DNA from 2 places in the Caballeronia sp. PC1 genome. Region 1 is predicted to be linked to the other one. Evidence: predicted binding sites of a transcription regulator. Region 1 holds the regulator's gene; the other holds the start of a gene.

Region 1 (9,843 bases):
GCGCTGGCGAGCGAAGGCGCGACGGGCGCCAAGGATCTGGGCGATCTTGTGGCGAAGCTCGACGCGCCGCGCGTCATCTGGCTGATGCTGCCCGCGGGCAAGATCACCGAGGACACGCTCAATGACCTGCACAAGATTCTCGGCGCGGACGACGTGATCATCGACGGCGGCAATTCCTTCTACAAGGACGACATCCGCCGCGCCGCGCAATTGCGCGAGCAGGGCATTCATTATGTCGATGTCGGCACGTCGGGCGGCGTCTGGGGCCTGACGCGCGGCTATTGCATGATGATCGGCGGCGAGGAAGCGGTCGTGAAACGCATCGATCCGATTCTCGCGACGCTCGCGCCCGGACGCGGCGACATTCCCGAAACGCCGGGCCGCGAAGGGCGCGATCCGCGCGTCGAGAACGGCTACATGCATTGCGGGCCGGTCGGCTCGGGGCACTTCGTGAAGATGGTTCACAACGGCATCGAATACGGCTTGATGCAGGCCTATGCCGAAGGCTTTCACGTGCTCGAACGCAAGGACTCGAAAGAGCTGCCGGAAAACGAGCGCTATTCGCTCGATCTCGCCGATATCGCGGAAGTCTGGCGGCGCGGCAGTGTCGTGTCCTCGTGGCTGCTCGATCTGACCGCGGGCGCGCTCGCGGGCGACGGCTCGCTCGACCGCTATTCGGCCGAAGTCGCGGACAGCGGCGAAGGGCGCTGGACGATCGAGGCAGCGATCGAGGAAGCGGTGCCCGCGCAAGTGCTGTCGGCGGCGCTTTACACGCGCTTTCGCTCGCGCGATGCCGAGTCGTTCCCCGAGCGCATGCTGTCCGCGATGCGCTTCGGCTTCGACGGGCATCACGAGTTTCCGGCGAAGTAGGGCTTCGAAAACGGCGATGGACTTTCCAGGGTCCATCGCCGGTTTTCACTTCATCATGCGTCGCCTGAAAAGCCACGCACACAGGAAAAACGGCACGATCGCATAGGCGATCAATACGCCGAGATGCAGCGCCACGCCGTCGAACGGGCGGGCGAGCATCGCGCAGCGGATCAGTTCCACCGCGTGAAACAGCGGCAGCGCCTGCGCGGCGTGCTGCGCGAAGGCGGGCAGTTGCGCGATCGGGAAGAACACGCCGGAGAGCAGGAGCATCGGCGTGAGCGCGAGCGTTTGATAGAACATGAAGAAGTCGTAGCTCGGCGCGAGCGCGGTGACGACCATCGCCGTGCTCGCGAACGCAAGCCCGGTCAGCACGATGACGGGCAGCGCGATCAGCATCGACGGAAAGTTCCCGTAGCCGAGCGCGCCCGCGACCAGCATGATCGCCACGCCCGAGAGCACCGACTTGCTCGCGGCCCAGACGATCTCGCCGAGCACGATATCGCCGAGCGTGAGCGGCGTGTGCATGATCGCCTCCCACGTGCGCTGCACGTGCATGCGCGAAAAGCCCGAATACATCGCTTCGAAGCTAGACGACATCATCACGCTCGACGCCACCGTGCCTGCCGCGAGAAACGCGATATACGACACGCCGTCGACGTGCCCGACCATCAGCCCGAGGCCGAGCCCCAGGCCGAACAGATAGATCATCGGATCGGCGAGATTGCCGATCATCGAGGCGATCGCGAGCTTTTTCCACACAAGATAGTTGCGCCGCCACACCGACATCCAGTGCGTCGCGTTCGCGGGCAGCGCATTGGACAGCGGCGTCAGATTGTCCGAACCCTTCGGCTGCGTGCGCGGGCGTTTTCGGTCGACGCGCGTTCGTTCGAGCGTATCCATGGCTCAGTCCACCATCTCGCGTCCCGTGAGACGCAGGAACACATCTTCGAGATTCGCCGGGCGATGCAGATAGCGCACGTCGGCGCGGCCTTTCACGCGCGCATGCACGGGCTGCGGATCGTCGACGTAGCAAAAGAGCGTCTCGCCGCTCACTTCCATGCGCTCGACGAACGGCTCGAGTTCGGCGGCGAGCGCCTGCGGATCGGGTCCGTAGATCTCGATCACGTCCGAGCCGATCACCGATTCGATCAGATCGCGCGGCCGGCCTTCCGCGATCTTGCGGCCTTCCTCGATCACGCAGAGCCGGTCGCACAGGCGCTCGGCTTCTTCCATGAAGTGCGTCGTCAGGAGAATCGTCTTGCCGCGCGCGAGCAGCGAGCGCAAGCGCTCCCAGATGAGGTGCCGCGCCTGAGGATCGAGGCCCGTGGTCGGCTCGTCCATCACGAGGACATCGGGATCGTTGACGAGCGCGCGCGCAAGCGTGAGACGCCGCTTCATGCCGCCCGACAACTCGCCGACGCGCGCATCGGCCTTGCTCTCCAGCCGCGCAAACTCCAGCAGCGAAGGCACGAGCGCGTTCATGCGCGCGCCCGTCAGGCCGAAATAGCGGCCGAAGACGAGCAGGTTCTCGCGCACCGTGAAATCGGGATCGAGATTGTCGAACTGCGGCACGACGCCCACGCGCTCGCGCGCGAAACGGGCGCGCGCGGGCACCGGCTCGCCGACGAGCCGGATCGCGCCGCTGTCCGGCGACGTGATGCCGAGCAGCATCTTGAGCGTCGTCGTCTTGCCCGCGCCGTTCGGACCGAGCAGCCCGAAGCATTCGCCGGGCCGCACGTCGAACGACAGGCCATCGACGACGGTGCGCTCACCGTAGCGCTTCCTTACTTCGGTGAATTCGATGGCGCGCGTGCCGCTTTCATCGCCGGCGGTGCGTGTCGTTGCTTGCAATGTTTGATCAGTCATGCATTCGTGACGCAGGAAAAGCCGCAAAACCGCATAGGGAAATCCAGCGGGCTAGTGTAATCCAATGCACCAGCGCGGCGCTCGGCGTGCAACCGCAAGCGGCGCTCCTGGGTCAAACCTGTGCGCGGTGGGCCCGAACCGATTCCGGCTGAAACTGCCAGAGGCTTGTCCGCCGGGCGGCTCGCGGATCTGGCACGGTGCGAGCTAGCGTGCTGCTTCGGTTAGCGTTTTCCAGCGTTGTCACGCATGGTGCGACACACGAAGATGAAGACGCATTCGGCCACATTGGGCTGCGCGCGGACGCGAACGGCATTGGCCAGGGAGATCATGATGGAAAGCTATCGAAAGATCCTGCTCTGCTACGACGGCTCCAGAGAGGGCCGCAAGGCCTTGCGGCAGGGCGCCAATCTCGCGCTCGACCTGAACGCGGAGACGCACGTGCTCGCGGTGGTGGATATGCGTTCGAGCATCGCCCAGAGCGCCGGACTGCTAACCGATATGGCCTGTGGCCGCTTCGAGGAAGCCGCGCGCGATATTCTCCAGGAGGGCGTCGAGTGGCTGCGCGAACGCGGCCTGCAAGCGCAGGGGCACTTCGCGTTCGGGCATCCGATCGACGAAATCGCGGCACTCGCCGAGAGCCTTCAGGTCGATCTCGTCGTGGTGGGGCATCGCTGCCGCAGCGGGCTCGCGCGCTGGTGGATGGGCGCGGGCAACACGCCGCTGCTCGACCGCGTGAAGTGCAGCATTCTGGTCGCCGTGTGTCAGGCGGGCGAATCGGCCGAGGCGGAAGACGAAGCGGCGTACGCGGCGAAGCCGGTCAAGGCCGAAGCCGGCGCCTGAGTTCGCACGCGTGCCGGATCAACCGGCGAGATCGACCGCAACGAGCTTCCACGACACGAGCCCGTAGCGATGGAAGATCGCCGAGTAACGCGCATCGCCGGCGCCGTGCCGATAGGTGACGACGAACGTGTTGAAGTCCCTGTACCCGGCGGTGGTCTGCGGCGGCTCGGCAGGCGCCTGTTGCGCGGTCGCGACGCCGGAGGAAGGCGCGTTCGCCGCTGCGTTGTCGTGCGGCGCTGCGCTGTCGCCCGCGGGCGGCGGACGCTCGCCGGGATCGCCGCGCGGCGGAATGCCGTTCAGAATGGCAGCGACGCCGTCCGGCGTCGCGTACGAATCCACCAAAGGACCGACGAGCGCCGCGCCGATCATCGCACCGATGATTGCAAGCGGATTGCCGCTCTTCTGGATATCGATGCGGCGCGTGAGCAGCGCGGCGACCTGGTCCTTGAGGCTCGCGCGAAGCGCGGGAAAATCCACGTATTGATTGACGGTCTGCGCATCGCGCGCATCGGCTGCGCGCTTGACGCGATTCAATGCGATATACGGCGACGCATAAACGAAACCGAGCGCCGCGACGAGAACCAGAACGACGAGCGCGGTGAGAACAGATCGGGAAGTGCGTGACATGCGGCGGCGAAGCCTCTCTTGCAGAATGTGATCCGGGATTGACCACGCCGATGCGCGATAAATCCCGGAGCATCGTGCATTCACGCGAGAATGCCGCCCGCGAGCTCCGCGCTTTCCTCGGCGATGCAACGGTCGATCATGCGCGACACTTCATCGATCTTGCCGACCAGAATGACGCGCGATTGCCCGCGATAGACCCGCACCGGTGCGCGTTGAGCGGGCTCCGCGTGCACACCGCTGTTCAACGACACGCGCGCGAAAGCCGGCTGGCGGGACGGCAGCGCGGGCATGTCGTCGAAGAGATCCGGCGTGGTTTCGGCGCGCGGCATGCCGCACGCGATCAGCGTGCGCAGATGGCGCAGGCGGCCGAATTGACGGAAGGGCAGCAGACGGGCAAAACGTTCCATGATGACTCTCCAGACGATAGGACGCACCGCGGCGCACCGCGCGCGGTGGCCGTCATGCTTGTTGTAGTTGAGACGCCTGAGGGCGTTCGAAGCAGTGTGTGAAGAGAGTTTCCGCTGTCACCGAGACATTTTCTGTCTCTTTGTGACGAGCGAGGCGACATTTATTCTGCCGCCTGCCACTCCCTCCGCTGCCCCGTCAGAACTCGCCCGAACGGATCAAACCGACCGCGATGCCTTCCAGCGCGAAATCGCCGCTGCCGGAGCGCACGAAGATGTTTTCATAGTCCGGGTTCTCGGCAATCAATTCGACGCCGTCCGCCCGGCGCTTCCAGCGCTTCACGGTGACGTCATCGCCAAGACGGGCGACGACGATCTGTCCGTCTTTCGCTTCATTGCGCTTTTGCACCGCGAGCAGATCGCCGTCGAGAATGCCGGCGTCGCGCATCGAAAGGCCGCGAACCTTGAGCAGATAGTCCGGCTTGCTGGAAAAGAGCGCGGGATCGCACGCGTAGTGCTGCGAGATATGCTCCTGCGCGAGGATCGGGCTGCCCGCCGCGACGCGCCCGACCAGCGGCAGCGACAGTTGCATGATGCTCTGATGCGGCAGCGTGAACTGATGCGGCAGATCCTCCGCGCGATCGAGGCGCGACACGTCGCCGAGCAGCCGGATGCCGCGCGACGAGCCCGCCGCCAGCTCGATCACCCCCTTGCGCGCCAGCGCCCGAAGATGTTCCTCAGCCGAGTTCGCCGAACTGAAGCCGAGCTCCGCCGCGATCTCCGCGCGTGTCGGCGGGAAGCCGGTGCGGTCGATCGCGCGCTGGATCAGTTCGAAAACCTGCTGTTGCCGCGCGGTAAGTTTTGATGTTCTGGTCACAGGCTAGGCCCCTGATGCACTGTATGAATGGACAGATCACTGTATTTTTATACAGTATAGCCCACTTTTCAAGCTTTACTTTAAGTTCGACCGTGCGGCCGCGAAGCCGCGTCGCTTCGCGCTTCTTCCACCCAGGAATAAGGTTCTTAGCAGTTTTACGTATAAAAAAGTGAGAAACGATTATTTCTAATCATATAGACCCGTCGATAGACTGATTCCGTCAATTCGATAAGACGGAGAACGGGGAATGCAAAGCATCAACACGGGATTGCGAAGGCTGCTGGCAGCGGCGACGCTCGGCGCGGCGGGCCTGATCATGACTGCACCGGCGCATGCCGACACGTCGTTTCTGAACGTTTCCTACGATCCGACTCGCGAGCTGTATCAAGACTTCAATCAGGCGTTCGCGAAAAAATGGAAGGCCGATACGGGCGAGACGGTGACGTTCAAGCAGTCGCACGGCGGCTCGGGCGGTCAGGCGCGCGCGGTGCTCGACGGCCTGCAGGCCGATGTCGTGACGCTCGCGCTCGCCTACGACATCGACGCGCTCGCGGGCAAGGGCCTCGTCGGCGCGGACTGGCAGAAGCGTCTGCCGGACAATGCGTCGCCCTACACCTCGACGATCGTGTTTCTCGTGCGCAAGGGCAATCCGAAGCACATCAAGGACTGGGACGATCTGGCGAAGCCTGGCGTTTCCATCGTCACGCCGAATCCGAAGACTTCGGGCGGCGCGCGCTGGAACTATCTCGCGGCGTGGGCCTATGCGCAGCACAAGCCGGGCGGCAACGAGCAGACCGCGAAGGACTTCGTCACGAAGCTGTACAAGAACGCGGGCGTGCTCGATTCCGGCGCGCGCGGCGCGACGACGAGCTTCGTGCAGCGCGGGCAGGGCGACGTGCTGATCGCGTGGGAGAACGAGGCGTTCCTGTCGCTCAAGGAGTTCGGCACGGACAAGTTCGAGATCGTGGTGCCTTCGGTGAGCATTCTCGCGGAGCCGCCGGTCGCGGTCGTCGACAAGGTGGTCGACAAGCACGGCACGCGCAAGCTCGCGGAAGCGTATCTCAAGTACCTCTATAGCGACGAAGGCCAGCAGATCGCCGCGCGCAATTTCTATCGTCCGCGCTCGGACAAGGTGCCGGCCGAGCTCACGAAGCAGTTCCCGAAGCTCAAGCTCTACACCATCGACGACACGTTCGGCGGCTGGACCAAGGCGCAGAAGACGCACTTCGCGGACGGCGGCGTGTTCGATTCGATCTATCAACCGCAATAAGCGAACGAAGCGGCGACGCGGCGCATAAGACGCCGCGCCCGCGAGAAGACGCGTCCGACCCCGGCGCGCAAACAAGGATGACTCAAGGATGACGACCCTCACATTCAGGAAGCCGAGCGCGCTTCCCGGGTTCGGCCTGACGATCGGCATCACGGTGGCGTATCTGAGCCTCGTGGTGCTGATTCCGCTTGCCGCGACCTTCGCGAAGACCGCGACGCTCGACTGGGCGCAGTTCGTGCGCGCGGTGACATCGCCGCGCGTGCTGGCCTCGTACCGGCTCACTTTCAGCGCGGCGCTCGGCGGCGCCCTCATCAACGCGGTGTTCGGCTTTCTCGTCGCGTGGGTGCTGGTGCGGTACACGTTCCCGTTCAAGCGCATCGTCGATGCGATCGTCGATCTGCCGTTCGCGCTGCCGACGTCGGTGGCCGGCATTTCGCTCGCGGCCGTGTACGCGGGCAACGGCTGGATCGGGCAGTATCTCGCGCCGCTCGGCATCAAGGTCGCGTTCACGCCGCTCGGCGTACTCGTCGCGCTGACGTTCATCGGCTTGCCGTTCGTCGTGCGCACGGTGCAGCCCGTGCTCGAAGACTTCGAGCGCGAGCAGGAAGAAGCCGCCGCGTGCCTGGGCGCGACGCGCTGGCTCACCTTCCGCCGCGTCGTGCTGCCTTCGCTCTTTCCCGCGCTTCTGACCGGTTTCGCGCTCGCGTTCGCGCGCGCACTCGGCGAGTACGGCTCGGTGATTTTCATCGCGGGCAACGTGCCGATGAAGTCCGAGATCACGTCGCTGCTCATCATCACCAAGCTGGAGCAGTACGACTACGCCGGCGCGACCGCGCTCGCGGTGGTGATGCTGTGCGTGTCGTTCCTGATGCTGCTGCTCATCAACACGCTGCAGTGGTTCCTGCAACGGCGCACGAGCAAGACGGGCGCGGCGCCCGCCAGTGTCGCGCTGGCAGCGGGAGAAACGGCATGAGCAAGGTGCTTCCGTTGCAAACGGCGACCCGTCGCGACGCGCAAAACATGAATCCCGTCACCGAGCCGCGCGCGGTGCGCTGGCTGCTGACCGGCATCGCGCTCGTCTTCCTGGCGCTCTTTCTCGTCGTGCCGCTCGCCGCCGTGTTCGTGCAGGCGTTCGCGAAGGGCATCGACTATTACTTCGAATCGCTGAAGGACCCGGACGCGTGGTCGGCGATCAAGCTGACGTTGATGACAGCCGCGATCGCCGTGCCGTTGAACGTGGTGTTCGGGCTCGCCGCGTCATGGGCGATCGCGAAGTTCGAGTTCAAGGGCAAGGCGCTCCTGACGACGCTGATCGACCTGCCGTTCTCCGTGTCGCCGGTGATCTCCGGTCTCATCTACGTGCTGATGTTCGGCGCGCAGGGCTGGTTCGGTCCGTGGCTCGCCGCGCACGACGTGCAGATCATCTTCGCGGTGCCGGGCATCGTGCTCGCGACGATCTTCGTCACGTTCCCGTTCGTCGCGCGCGAGCTGATTCCGCTGATGCAGGCGCAAGGCAACGACGAAGAGGAAGCGGCGCATGTGCTCGGCGCATCGGGCTGGCAGATTTTCCGGCGCGTGACGCTGCCCAACGTGAAGTGGGGCCTGCTCTACGGCGTGATTCTCTGCAACGCGCGCGCGATGGGCGAGTTCGGCGCGGTGTCGGTGGTCTCGGGCCACATCCGCGGCCAGACCGACACGATGCCGCTGCACGTCGAAATTCTCTACAACGAATACAACTTCTCGGCTGCCTTCGCGGTGGCGTCGCTGCTCGCGCTGCTGGCGCTCGTGACGCTCGCGCTGAAGCTCCTCGCGGAGCGGCGCATGACGCAAGCCGTCACCGAAGCCAAAGCCACCGCACAGAATTGAAGAGGCCGACACCATCATGAGCATCATCGTTCGCAATCTGCAAAAACGCTTCGGCGATTTCACCGCGCTCGACAACGTCTCGCTCGACTTTCCGGCGGGCGAACTGGTCGCGCTGCTCGGGCCGTCGGGCTGCGGCAAGACCACGCTCCTGCGCGTGATCGCGGGCCTCGAATTCGCCGATGCGGGACAGGTCGTGCTGCACGGCGAGGACGTCGCGGAAGTCGGCGCGCGCGAGCGGCAAGTGGGCTTCGTGTTCCAGCATTACGCGCTGTTTCGCCATATGACCGTGTTCGAGAACGTCGCGTTCGGCCTGCGCGTGAAGCCGCGCCGCGAGCGTCCCGCGGAATCCGTGATTCGCGAGAAGGTGCACGAGCTTCTGAAACTCGTGCAGCTCGACTGGCTATCGGAGCGTTTTCCCTCGGAGCTTTCGGGCGGGCAGCGTCAGCGTATCGCGCTCGCGCGTGCGCTCGCCGTCGAGCCGAAAGTGCTCCTGCTCGACGAACCCTTCGGCGCGCTCGACGCCAAAGTGCGCAAGGAATTGCGCAGCTGGCTGCGCCGTCTGCACGACGATCTGCATATCTCGACGCTTTTCGTCACGCACGACCAGGAAGAGGCGCTCGAAGTGGCGGACCGTATCGTCGTGATGAATCACGGGCGTGTGGAGCAGGTGGGCAGTCCGCAAGACGTGTACGATCATCCGCAGACGTCGTTCGTCTACGAATTTCTCGGCGCGGCGAACCGGCTGCAGGGCAATGTCGATGCGAACGGTTTCATCGCCGATGGCGCCGCGAGCCCGATCGCCGCGAATGCGCATTTCAGCGGCCGCGCGCTTGCGTACGTGCGCCCGCACGATATCGCGCTGTATCCCGCCGATGGCGCGCACCGCGACGGCATCACGGTCGGCGTGCGGCGCGTCGTGACGCTCGGCGGCTCGGTGCGCGTCGAGCTCGAAGGCAGCGGCGGCGTGATCGAGGCGGAACTGGATCGCGAGGCATGGCGCGCGCTCAGGCTCGATATCGGCGATGGCGTCACCGCCGTGCCGCGCGCCTTGCGCGTGTTTCCCGCGCAATGAAGACACCATAAAAATAGAGAGGCTGAAATGAACTTCCAGCAATTGCGCTTCGTGCGCGAAGCCGTGCGTCAGAACATGAATCTGACGGAGGTCGCCAACGTGCTCTACACGTCGCAGTCGGGCGTGTCGAAGCAGATCAAGGATCTCGAGG
Region 2 (9,843 bases), 870 kb from region 1:
GTATCCGACGATGTCGGTATTGAGCGCCGGCCAACGGTCGATGAACGGATCGTCGATGATGAGCCCGCCCGCGATCCACCCGAGCAAGGCCGCGCCGAGCAGCACGACGACAGGAAAGCGGTCGAGCAGCTTCAGCACCAGCGTGCTGCCCCACACGATCAGCGGAATGCTCACGATCAGACCGAAGATCACGAGCGCGAGCCGATGACGCGGGTCCGCCGCCTCGGCCGCGCCCGCGATCGCGATCACGTTGTCTAGGCTCATCACGGCATCGGCGATGACGATCGTCTTCACAGCCGCCCACAGCCGGTCGGACGCGTCGATGTGATGCTCGTCGTGATCCGGCTGCATCAGCTTCACGCCGATCCACAGCAGCAGCACACCGCCGACGAACTTGAGGAACGGGACGTCGAGCAGCATGACCGCGAAGGCGATCAAGATCACGCGCAACAGAATCGCGCCGAGCGTGCCGAGGACGATGCCGCGCGTGCGCTGCCGGTCGGGCAGATTGCGGCACGCGAGCGCGATCACGACGGCGTTGTCGCCGCCGAGCAGGATGTCGATCACGATGATCTGAACGACCGCGCCCCAATGAAGCGTCGAGAAGAATTCAAGCATGAGGCAAAAATAAAAAAGCGAGGAAGCAGCGCTCCCTCGCTTTTTGTCGGCTTATACGAAAGGAATCAGTAAGAGTACCAAAGCCTCGCGTATTTTGCCCGCTTCGATTTAGAGAACCGACTTCAGGAGACGCGCCATTTCCGACGGATTCTTCGTGACCTTGATGCCGCACGCGTCCATGATTTCCAGCTTCGCGTCAGCCGTGTCAGCACCGCCCGAGATCAGCGCGCCGGCGTGGCCCATGCGCTTGCCCGGAGGCGCCGTCACGCCCGCGATGAAGCCGACGACCGGCTTCTTCATGTTGTCCTTGATCCAGTAAGCCGCGTTCGCTTCGTCCGGACCGCCGATCTCGCCGATCATGATGACGGCGTCCGTCTCCGGATCGTCGTTGAACATCTGCATCACGTCGACGTGCTTCAGACCGTTGATCGGATCGCCGCCGATACCGACCGCCGACGACTGGCCGAGGCCCAGCGCCGTCAGTTGGCCGACTGCTTCATACGTCAGCGTGCCCGAACGCGACACGACGCCAATGCGGCCCTTCTTGTGGATGTGACCCGGCATGATGCCGATCTTCAGCTCGTCCGGCGTGATCGTGCCGGGGCAGTTCGGTCCGAGCAGCAGCGTCTTGCGATTTTCGCGGCGCATGCGGTCCTTGATTTCGAGCATGTCGCGAACCGGAATGCCTTCCGTGATGCAGATCGCGAGATCGAGATCGGCTTCGACGGCTTCCCAGATCGCGGCTGCGGCGCCCGCGGGCGGCACGTAGATGACCGAAACGGTCGCGCCGGTTTCGGCCTTCGCTTCCTTCACGGACGCGTAGATGGGAATGCCTTCGAAGTCTTCGCCGGCCTTCTTCGGGTTCACGCCCGCGACGTAGGCTTCACGGCCGTTCGCGTATTCGCGGCAGGCGCGCGTGTGGAACTGACCGGTTTTGCCGGTGATGCCCTGCGTGATGACCTTCGTGTCTTTGTTGATCAGAATCGACATGTAGTGACCTCTGTTCGTTTGGCGTCGCCAAAGCCTGGGCTTTGCGCCGCCATTCGTATCTGGTGGAACGCTCTCTTAGGCTCGTCAAGCGAACGCGCTTACTTGCCTTCGGCTGCCGCGACGACCTTCTGTGCGGCTTCTTCCATGCTGTCCGCCGAGATGATCGGCAGACCCGAGTCGGCCAGCATCTTCTTGCCGAGGTCCTCGTTCGTGCCCTTCATGCGCACGACGAGCGGCACCTTCAGGTCCACCGCCTTCGACGCAACGATCACGCCTTCCGCGATCACGTCGCAGCGCATGATGCCGCCGAAGATGTTCACCAGAATCGCCTTCAGGTTCGGATTCTTCAGCATCAGCTTGAAGGCTTCCGTGACCTTCTCGGTCGTCGCACCGCCGCCGACGTCGAGGAAGTTGGCCGGTTCGCCGCCGAAGAGCTTGATGGTGTCCATCGTCGCCATCGCCAGACCCGCGCCGTTCACCAGACAGCCGATGTTGCCGTCGAGCGAGATGTACGCGAGATCGAACTTCGACGCTTCGACTTCAGCCGGATCTTCTTCGTCCAGATCGCGGTACGCGACGATTTCCGGATGACGGAAGAGCGCGTTCGAATCGAAGTTGAACTTGGCGTCGAGCGCGATGACCTTGCCGTCGCCGGTCACGATCAGCGGGTTGATTTCCGCGAGCGATGCGTCGGTTTCGAAGAACGCCTTGTAGAGGCCTTGCAGGATCGCGCGCGCTTGCGGGATCGATGCGTCCGGAATGCCGATCTTGCGTGCGAGGTCGTCGGCGTCCTTGTCCTGCAGACCCGTCGACGGCTCGACGGCGAACTTGTGCAGCAGTTCCGGCGTCTTTTCCGCGACTTCTTCGATGTCCATGCCGCCTTCGCTCGACGCCATCACGACGATCTTCTGCGAAACGCGGTCGAGCACGAGGCCGACGTACAGTTCCTTCTTGATGTCCGCGCCTTCTTCGATCAGCAGGCGGTTCACCTTCTGGCCTTCCGGGCCGGTCTGGTGCGTGACGAGCTGCATGCCGAGGATCTGGTTCGCGTATTCGCGGACCTGCTCGATCGACTTCGCGACCTTCACGCCGCCGCCCTTGCCGCGGCCGCCCGCGTGGATCTGCGCCTTGACGACCCAGACCGGGCCGCCCAGCTCTTCCGCGGCCTTGACCGCATCGTCCACCGAGAACACGGGTTTGCCGCGCGGGACCGCGACGCCGAATTTCCGCAGGATTTCCTTACCCTGGTACTCGTGAATCTTCATGCGTGATTCCTTCAGTCTGAGAGTTGGAGTGAACTTCTGTTTGCTTGAACCGCTGATTCTTCGATTCTTTTTTTTCGAATGCCGTGCGTACGCGCGAGCGCTGCTCACGCGCGATAAATCGGGCTATGTCTCCGGCCTGTCCTGCACCGCTGTCGGTGAGTCTGTCTTGTCCGCGGGCGCGTAACCGAACCAGCGCGGGTAATGTTCCTTGACCGCGGGTCCGTCGAAACGCAATGCGTGACAACGGCCGAGCTGAAACGGCGGCTCGTCGTGAGGCGCGGCCGCATCTGGGCTCGTTTCGTCAGTTCGCTTGAAGGGATTGCCGTCCTCGATCTTCCAGACGTCGCCGGCGAATGCCTGGACGGCCGCGGTCGGGAGGACGCCGCACAACTCGGTGAGATGCGTGCAGCCGGCCGTGCCGCGCAATACCTTATTGGCTTCGCGGCGAAAACTCTGGAGCAGATTGAGGCCGATGAGCTGGCGATAGGCGGAATTGGACTCGGCGCACTGACCGCCATAGGGCGTCCAGTCGGACGAGGCCTCGGCGTCGACGATGGTGAGCTTGCGGTCGATGGTGATGCGCAGCCAGAGTTCATGGATCGGCAGGCCGTTGGGCCGGACGCCCGCCGCGAGTCGAACGTCGCGCGGCTTCTCATCGGTTAGACAGGCTTCGATGTCCCAGAGGCCGTCTTCGCGCTCGAACGCTTCCAGCCGAATCGCGCGACGATGACGCAGCTGTCGGGAAGCGGGAGGGGAGAGAGGCATGCTGGGAGTGAGCCGGTACGGGGAAAACCGTGCAATTTTAGCATATTGGGTATTCCTGGCCGGGCATGCGCCTGACGAAAGGAACGTGCGTGCAGATCGGGCCGTGGCGAGCAGCCGGCGCGGCGCTCAATCGTCGATGGGCTCGTCGGTCCAGTCTTCCTCGCCGCCCTTGAGGATTTTGCCGATCGTGCCGCCCGAGAAACCGCGCGCGGCCAGAAAGCGCGCCTGCTTGGCCCGTTCGGCGGGCGTTTCGGGCAATACGCCGTACTTCTTTTCCCAGACGGCCTGCGCGCGCGCGGTTTCGGACTGCGCGAGCTTGTCAGCGGTTTCGCTGATGAGCGTGTCGCCGACGGCATGGCGCTTTAGTTCGTTGATGATCCTGCTGCCGCCCATGCGCGAAGCCCGCCGATGCACGACGCTTTCGACGAAGCGTTCGTTCGACAGCCAGCCGTCGCGCTCCAGGCTGTCGAGCAGCGTTTCGAGCAAGTCGGCTTCTTCGACGTACGGACGCAGCTTCCTCGACAGTTCCGCGCGGCTGTATTCGCGCCGCGACAGGAACGCGAGCGCGCGCCCTTTGAGCGAGCGTTGCGGACGTCGGGGATTGTTGGCTTCGCTTGCCGAGGTTTTGCGCGTGCGCTGGCTGGAGCGGCTGTAGACCGTTTCCTCGCGTGCGGGTGCTGCTGGCGCGCATTGTTCGAAGGGCTCGAAGGGATCGGCTTCTTCGAATGGGTCCGTAAAAGGTGTGAAGTCCGCTTTGTCGATATTGCTTGCGGACTCGGCGGGCGCACTACTGACGCTCGGCGCCTTGGGTTGCGCGGTCGCCTGCTTGAGCAATGCGCGCGCTTGATCGAGCCGCGCTGACCGGTCGTCTGCATTCGTCTGTGAGCCGGACGCGCCCCGCGCCCCGTCGACGCTCTCACCGAGAACAGCATCAGAAACGCGACGCGCCGACGCGAATGGCTCCGCGTCGGCGCGTTCCTTGTCACTGCGCTTGAATCTGCCCTGCTTCGACGATGCGCCACGCCGCTCGCTGCTTCGCTCGTAGCGGTCGGCGGAGTCGGAACCGTCGCCGGTTCCTTGATCCGCCGTATCAGCCTTCGATCCGGAGCGGCGCGTCTGCATCGTCCTTCAAGCTCGACGCTTACTCGCCGTCGGCCGCTTCAGCGCCCGCGACGACCGTCTCGCCCAATGCGGCCACACCCAGCGATTCGCGGATCTTGTTCTCGATCTCGCGCGCGATGTCCGGATTCTCGCGCAGGAATTCCCGCGCGTTGTCCTTGCCCTGACCGATGCGATCGCCGTTGTAGCTGTACCAGGCGCCCGCTTTGTCGACCAGCTTCGCCTGCACGCCGAGATCGATGATTTCGCCCTGACGCGAGATGCCTTCGCCGTAAAGAATGTCGAAGATGGCTTCGCGGAACGGCGGCGACACCTTGTTCTTCACGACCTTCACGCGCGTCTCGTTGCCGATGACTTCGTCGTTCTTCTTGATCGAACCGATGCGGCGGATATCCAGACGCACCGACGAGTAGAACTTCAGCGCGTTACCGCCCGTGGTGGTTTCCGGGTTGCCGAACATCACGCCGATCTTCATGCGGATCTGGTTGATGAAGATGACGAGGCAGTTCGTGCGCTTGATGGAGCCGGTGAGCTTGCGCAGCGCCTGCGACATCAGACGCGCTTGCAGACCCGGCAGCGAGTCGCCCATTTCGCCTTCGATTTCCGCCTTCGGCACGAGCGCCGCGACCGAGTCGATGACGATCATGTCGATGGAGCCGGAGCGCACCAGCGCGTCCACGATTTCGAGCGCCTGCTCGCCCGTGTCCGGCTGCGAGATCAGCAGTTCCGGCACGTTCACGCCGAGCTTGCCCGCGTATTGCACGTCGAGCGCGTGTTCCGCGTCGATGAACGCCGCGGTGCCGCCGAGCTTCTGCATCTCCGCGACCACTTGCAGCGTGAGCGTGGTCTTGCCCGACGACTCGGGACCGTAGATTTCCACCACACGGCCGCGCGGCAAGCCGCCGACGCCGAGCGCGATGTCCAGGCCGAGCGAACCGGTGGACACCACTTGAATGTCTTCGACCGCCTCACCCGCGCCGAGCCGCATGATCGACCCTTTGCCGAATTGCTTTTCGATCTGCGAGAGCGCGGCGGCCAGGGCCTTGCTCTTGTCCGCAGTCATTCCAGCCGGGCCTTTCTTGCTTTCTTCCATGAATCGTCCTTTGCTATGATGAACGGCGTCTGAGGCAGTGTTCGCGGGCTTTTCGACTGCTCATTGAGCTTCTCGAAGCCGTCCTTTACACTCACGCAGACACTGTATAAAAAAACAGTAGTTTTTGCAAGCTCGCAACTGCGTGGTGCTGCTTTTTTTCCACGCTTGCGCGCGCCGCGCAAAAACCACTAAACACCTGGAGACCGCCGCACCGGGCGACGAACGGTGCCGGCAATGCCGATGCGCTTCATCGCGCACGAAAGGCGTACAAAGGCGCACACGACGATGCGAATCCTCATTGCCGAAGACGACAGCATACTCGCGGACGGTCTCGTCCGATCACTCCGCCAATCGGGATACGCCGTTGACCATGTCAAGCATGGCGTCGAGGCGGACACCGCGCTCTCCCTGCAGACCTTCGACCTGCTGATCCTCGATCTCGGCCTGCCGCTCATGCCCGGCCTCGAAGTCTTGCGACGCCTGCGCGCGCGCAATTCGCAGATGCCCGTCTTGATCCTCACCGCGGCCGACAGCGTGGACGAGCGCGTGAAAGGCCTCGATCTCGGCGCCGACGATTACATGGCCAAGCCCTTCGCGCTCAACGAGCTCGAAGCGCGCGTGCGGGCGCTCACGCGCCGCGGCGCGGGCGGCGGCCCGACCGTCGTCAAGCACGGCTCGCTCTCGTTCGATCAGGTCGGGCGGATAGCTACCATCGGCGATCAGGTCATCGATCTTTCCGCGCGCGAGCTCGGCGTGCTCGAAGTGCTGCTGCAACGAACCGGCCGGCTCGTGTCGAAGGAACAGCTCGTCAATCACTTGTGCGAATGGGGCGAGGAAGTCAGCAACAACGCGATCGAAGTCTATGTGCATCGGCTGAGGAAGAAGATCGAGCCGAGCGGCGCGAAGATCATCACGGTACGCGGCCTGGGTTACACGCTGGAGAAGGCCGTGGCGTCGTCCAACGGTGCGGGCGCGCAGCCGTCCGGCGACTCGATGCCCGCCAGCCATCACTATAAGTAACCCGCATGGCGTCGCACGCGTCCACGGAAGCTCATCGGAAGGCAGAAGCGCGCGCCGATTCCGATTCCGACGCCGAACGCGACGCCCGCTACGCCAATCCCTTCGCGCCGCCCGACGAGCTGGAACCCGACAACGAAGCGCATCCGCGCTCGCTCTTCGGCGAGATTCTCGACTGGATGCTCGCGCCGCTTCTGCTGCTCTGGCCGATGAGCATCGCGGTGACGTATCTGGTCGCGAAGTCGATCGCGAACGGGCCGTTCGACCGCGCGCTCGAAGCCGATGCCTACGTGCTCGCGCGTCAGATCCAGCCGGTCAATGGCGTCGCCGAATTGCGGCTGCCCGACGCGACGCGCGATTTCCTGCGCGCCGATAACGTCGATCGCGTGTTCTTTCAGGTGCTCGGCACGCGCGGCGAACTCGTCGGCGGCGACCGCGACATGCCTTTGCCGCATGACGACGACCGTCCGCAGCCGGGCATCGTCGAATTTCGCGACGACGTACTGCGCGGCAACGACATCCGCGTCGCGTACACGACCGTCGATCTGCCCGGACTCGTGCCCGGACGCGATCCCGACAACGCGCAGCCGGTGCTCGTGCAGGTCGCCGAGACGCTCGACAAGCGCAGCCAACTGGCCAACGACATCATCAAGGGCGTGATCCTGCCGCAGTTCGTGATCCTGCCGCTCGCGATCATCCTCGTGTGGTTCGGGCTCTCGCGCGGGCTCGCGCCGCTGCACGCGCTGCAGTCGAATATCCGCGCGCGCCGCCCCGACGACCTCTCTCCGCTCGAAGCCGACCGCGCGCCGCCGGAGATCGCGCCGCTCGTTGCGTCGTTCAACGATCTGCTCACGCGCCTCGAACAGAACATGGAGTTTCAGAAGCGCTTTATCGCCGATGCCGCGCATCAGATGAAAACGCCGCTCGCGGGCCTGCGCATGCAAGCGGAACTGGCGATGCGCCAGGACGTGTCGGCGGAAGTGCAGCGTTCGCTCGAACAGATCGCGACGAGCTCCGAGCACGCCGCGCGTCTCGTCACGCAACTGCTCGCGCTCGCGCGGGCGGAAAATCGCGCGACGGGGCAAATCTTCTCGCGCATCGAGCTGACGACGCTCGCGCGGCTCGCCGTGCGCGACTGGGTGCAGGCCGCGCTCGCGAAGCGCATGGACCTGGGCTATGAAGAACCGCCGTTTCCGGTCGACGTGGAAGGTAACGTCGTCATGCTGCGCGAGATGCTCTCGAACCTGATCGACAACGCGATCCGCTACACGCCCGCCGGCGGGCGCATCACCGTGCGCGTGCGGACCGACGAGAACGATCTCGATCTCGTGCATCTGGAAGTGGAAGACACCGGTCTCGGCATCCCGCCCGCGGAACGCGCTCGCGTGGTCGAGCGTTTTTATCGCATTCTCGGACGCGAGGGCGACGGCAGCGGTCTCGGCCTTGCGATCGTCAAGGAGATCGCGGCGATGCACGGCGGCGCGCTCGCGATCGAGGATCACGTGTATCAGGAGAACCCGCGGCTCGCCGGAACGCTTGTCCGCGTCAGCCTGCAGCGGGTTTTTCCTGCCCGGGACAAACCCTGAGCGCAAGCGTGGCGCGCGGCGAAGAACCGCGCACGAAGAACGAACTTAAACGAATTTAAACGATCGTTCGAATCAGCTTTGCGGCAATTTCGCGTAAGTTCGCGTTTTTCGCTGTGATCTCGCCGTGCGCACGACGCGTCAGAACGCCGTAAGTTTTCGTTCCAATAATCCATGCACCGGAGCCGCGTTGCCGCGGACCGTCGTATTCGAATATCAAATCAGGAGACGATACATGGCTACGGTTGAGGGGCGCGTTTCGCACGCACCGATGACGTCGGAGGAGAAGAAAGTCATCTTCGCCTCGTCGCTCGGCACGGTGTTCGAGTGGTATGACTTCTATCTGGCGGGTTCGCTCGCCGTCTACATCAGCAAGACGTTCTTTTCGGGAGTCAACCCGACGGCCGGCTTCATCTTCACGCTGCTCGGCTTCGCGGCGGGCTTCGCGGTGCGGCCGTTCGGCGCGATCGTGTTCGGGCGGCTCGGCGACATGGTCGGGCGTAAGTACACGTTCCTCGTGACGATCGTGATCATGGGTCTGTCGACGTTTCTGATCGGCTTTTTGCCCGGTTACGCGACCATAGGCATCGCAGCGCCGATCATCTTCATCGCGATGCGTCTCTTGCAAGGCCTCGCGCTCGGCGGCGAGTACGGCGGCGCTGCGACCTACGTCGCGGAACACGCACCTTCGAACAAGCGCGGCGCGTGGACGGCATGGATCCAGACGACGGCGACGCTCGGCCTCTTCATCTCGCTGATCGTGATTCTGGCGGTGCGCACGATCATGGGCGAAGAGCAGTTCAGCGCGTGGGGCTGGCGCATTCCGTTCCTCGTGTCGATCCTGCTGCTCGCGATTTCCGTCTGGATTCGCATGAAGCTGCATGAATCGCCGGTCTTCGAGCGCATCAAGGCCGAAGGCAAGACGTCGAAGGCGCCGCTCACGGAAGCGTTCGGCCAGTGGAAGAACCTGAAGATCGTGCTGCTCGCGCTCTTCGGCCTGACGGCGGGCCAGGCGGTCGTGTGGTACACGGGCCAGTTCTATTCGCTCTTCTTCCTCACGCAGACGCTCAAGGTCGATGGCACCAGCGCGAACATCATGGTCGCCGTGGCGCTTCTGATCGGCACGCCGTTCTTCGTGTTCTTCGGGTCGTTGTCGGACCGCATCGGGCGTAAGCCGATCATCATGGCGGGCTGCCTGATCGCCGCGTTGAGCTTCTTCCCGCTCTTCAAGGCGCTCGCGCACTACACGAACCCGACGCTCGAAGCCGCGACGCAGAAATCGCCGATCGTCGTGATCGCCAATCCGGACGAGTGCTCGTTCCAGTTCAATCCGGTGGGCACGGCGAAGTTCACGTCGTCGTGCGATATCGCGAAGAGCGCGCTGTCGAAGGCC

What was found. The regulator LexA, encoded in region 1, represses DNA repair genes until DNA is damaged. The targets are predictions, from matches to a motif close to ACTGTATNNNNATACAGT.
Region 2: a site for LexA is predicted at 5,952-5,969, ahead of recA (recombinase RecA). Genes of this name have one in related genera too.

The regions. Positions count from the first base shown of each region.
Region 1 is NZ_JAJUBH010000001.1:1,258,504-1,268,346, reverse strand. Features, by position in the region: gene gnd (phosphogluconate dehydrogenase (NAD(+)-dependent, decarboxylating)) at 1-870, shown strand, start outside; gene LY284_RS06030 (ABC transporter permease) at 916-1,770, opposite strand; gene nodI (nodulation factor ABC transporter ATP-binding protein NodI) at 1,774-2,736, opposite strand; gene LY284_RS06020 (universal stress protein) at 3,067-3,576, shown strand; gene LY284_RS06015 (DUF2939 domain-containing protein) at 3,595-4,203, opposite strand; gene LY284_RS06010 (hypothetical protein) at 4,284-4,610, opposite strand; gene lexA (transcriptional repressor LexA) at 4,807-5,484, opposite strand; gene LY284_RS06000 (sulfate ABC transporter substrate-binding protein) at 5,732-6,754, shown strand; gene cysT (sulfate ABC transporter permease subunit CysT) at 6,843-7,727, shown strand; gene cysW (sulfate ABC transporter permease subunit CysW) at 7,724-8,620, shown strand; gene LY284_RS05985 (sulfate/molybdate ABC transporter ATP-binding protein) at 8,637-9,692, shown strand; gene LY284_RS05980 (CysB family HTH-type transcriptional regulator) at 9,720-9,843, shown strand, end outside.
Region 2 is NZ_JAJUBH010000001.1:2,125,814-2,135,656, forward strand. Features, by position in the region: gene LY284_RS10200 (TerC family protein) at 1-618, opposite strand, end outside; gene sucD (succinate--CoA ligase subunit alpha) at 727-1,608, opposite strand; gene sucC (ADP-forming succinate--CoA ligase subunit beta) at 1,707-2,888, opposite strand; gene LY284_RS10215 (DUF2889 domain-containing protein) at 2,997-3,638, opposite strand; gene recX (recombination regulator RecX) at 3,765-4,760, opposite strand; gene recA (recombinase RecA) at 4,780-5,850, opposite strand; gene LY284_RS10230 (response regulator transcription factor) at 6,136-6,870, shown strand; gene LY284_RS10235 (sensor histidine kinase) at 6,876-8,453, shown strand; gene LY284_RS10240 (MFS transporter) at 8,686-9,843, shown strand, end outside.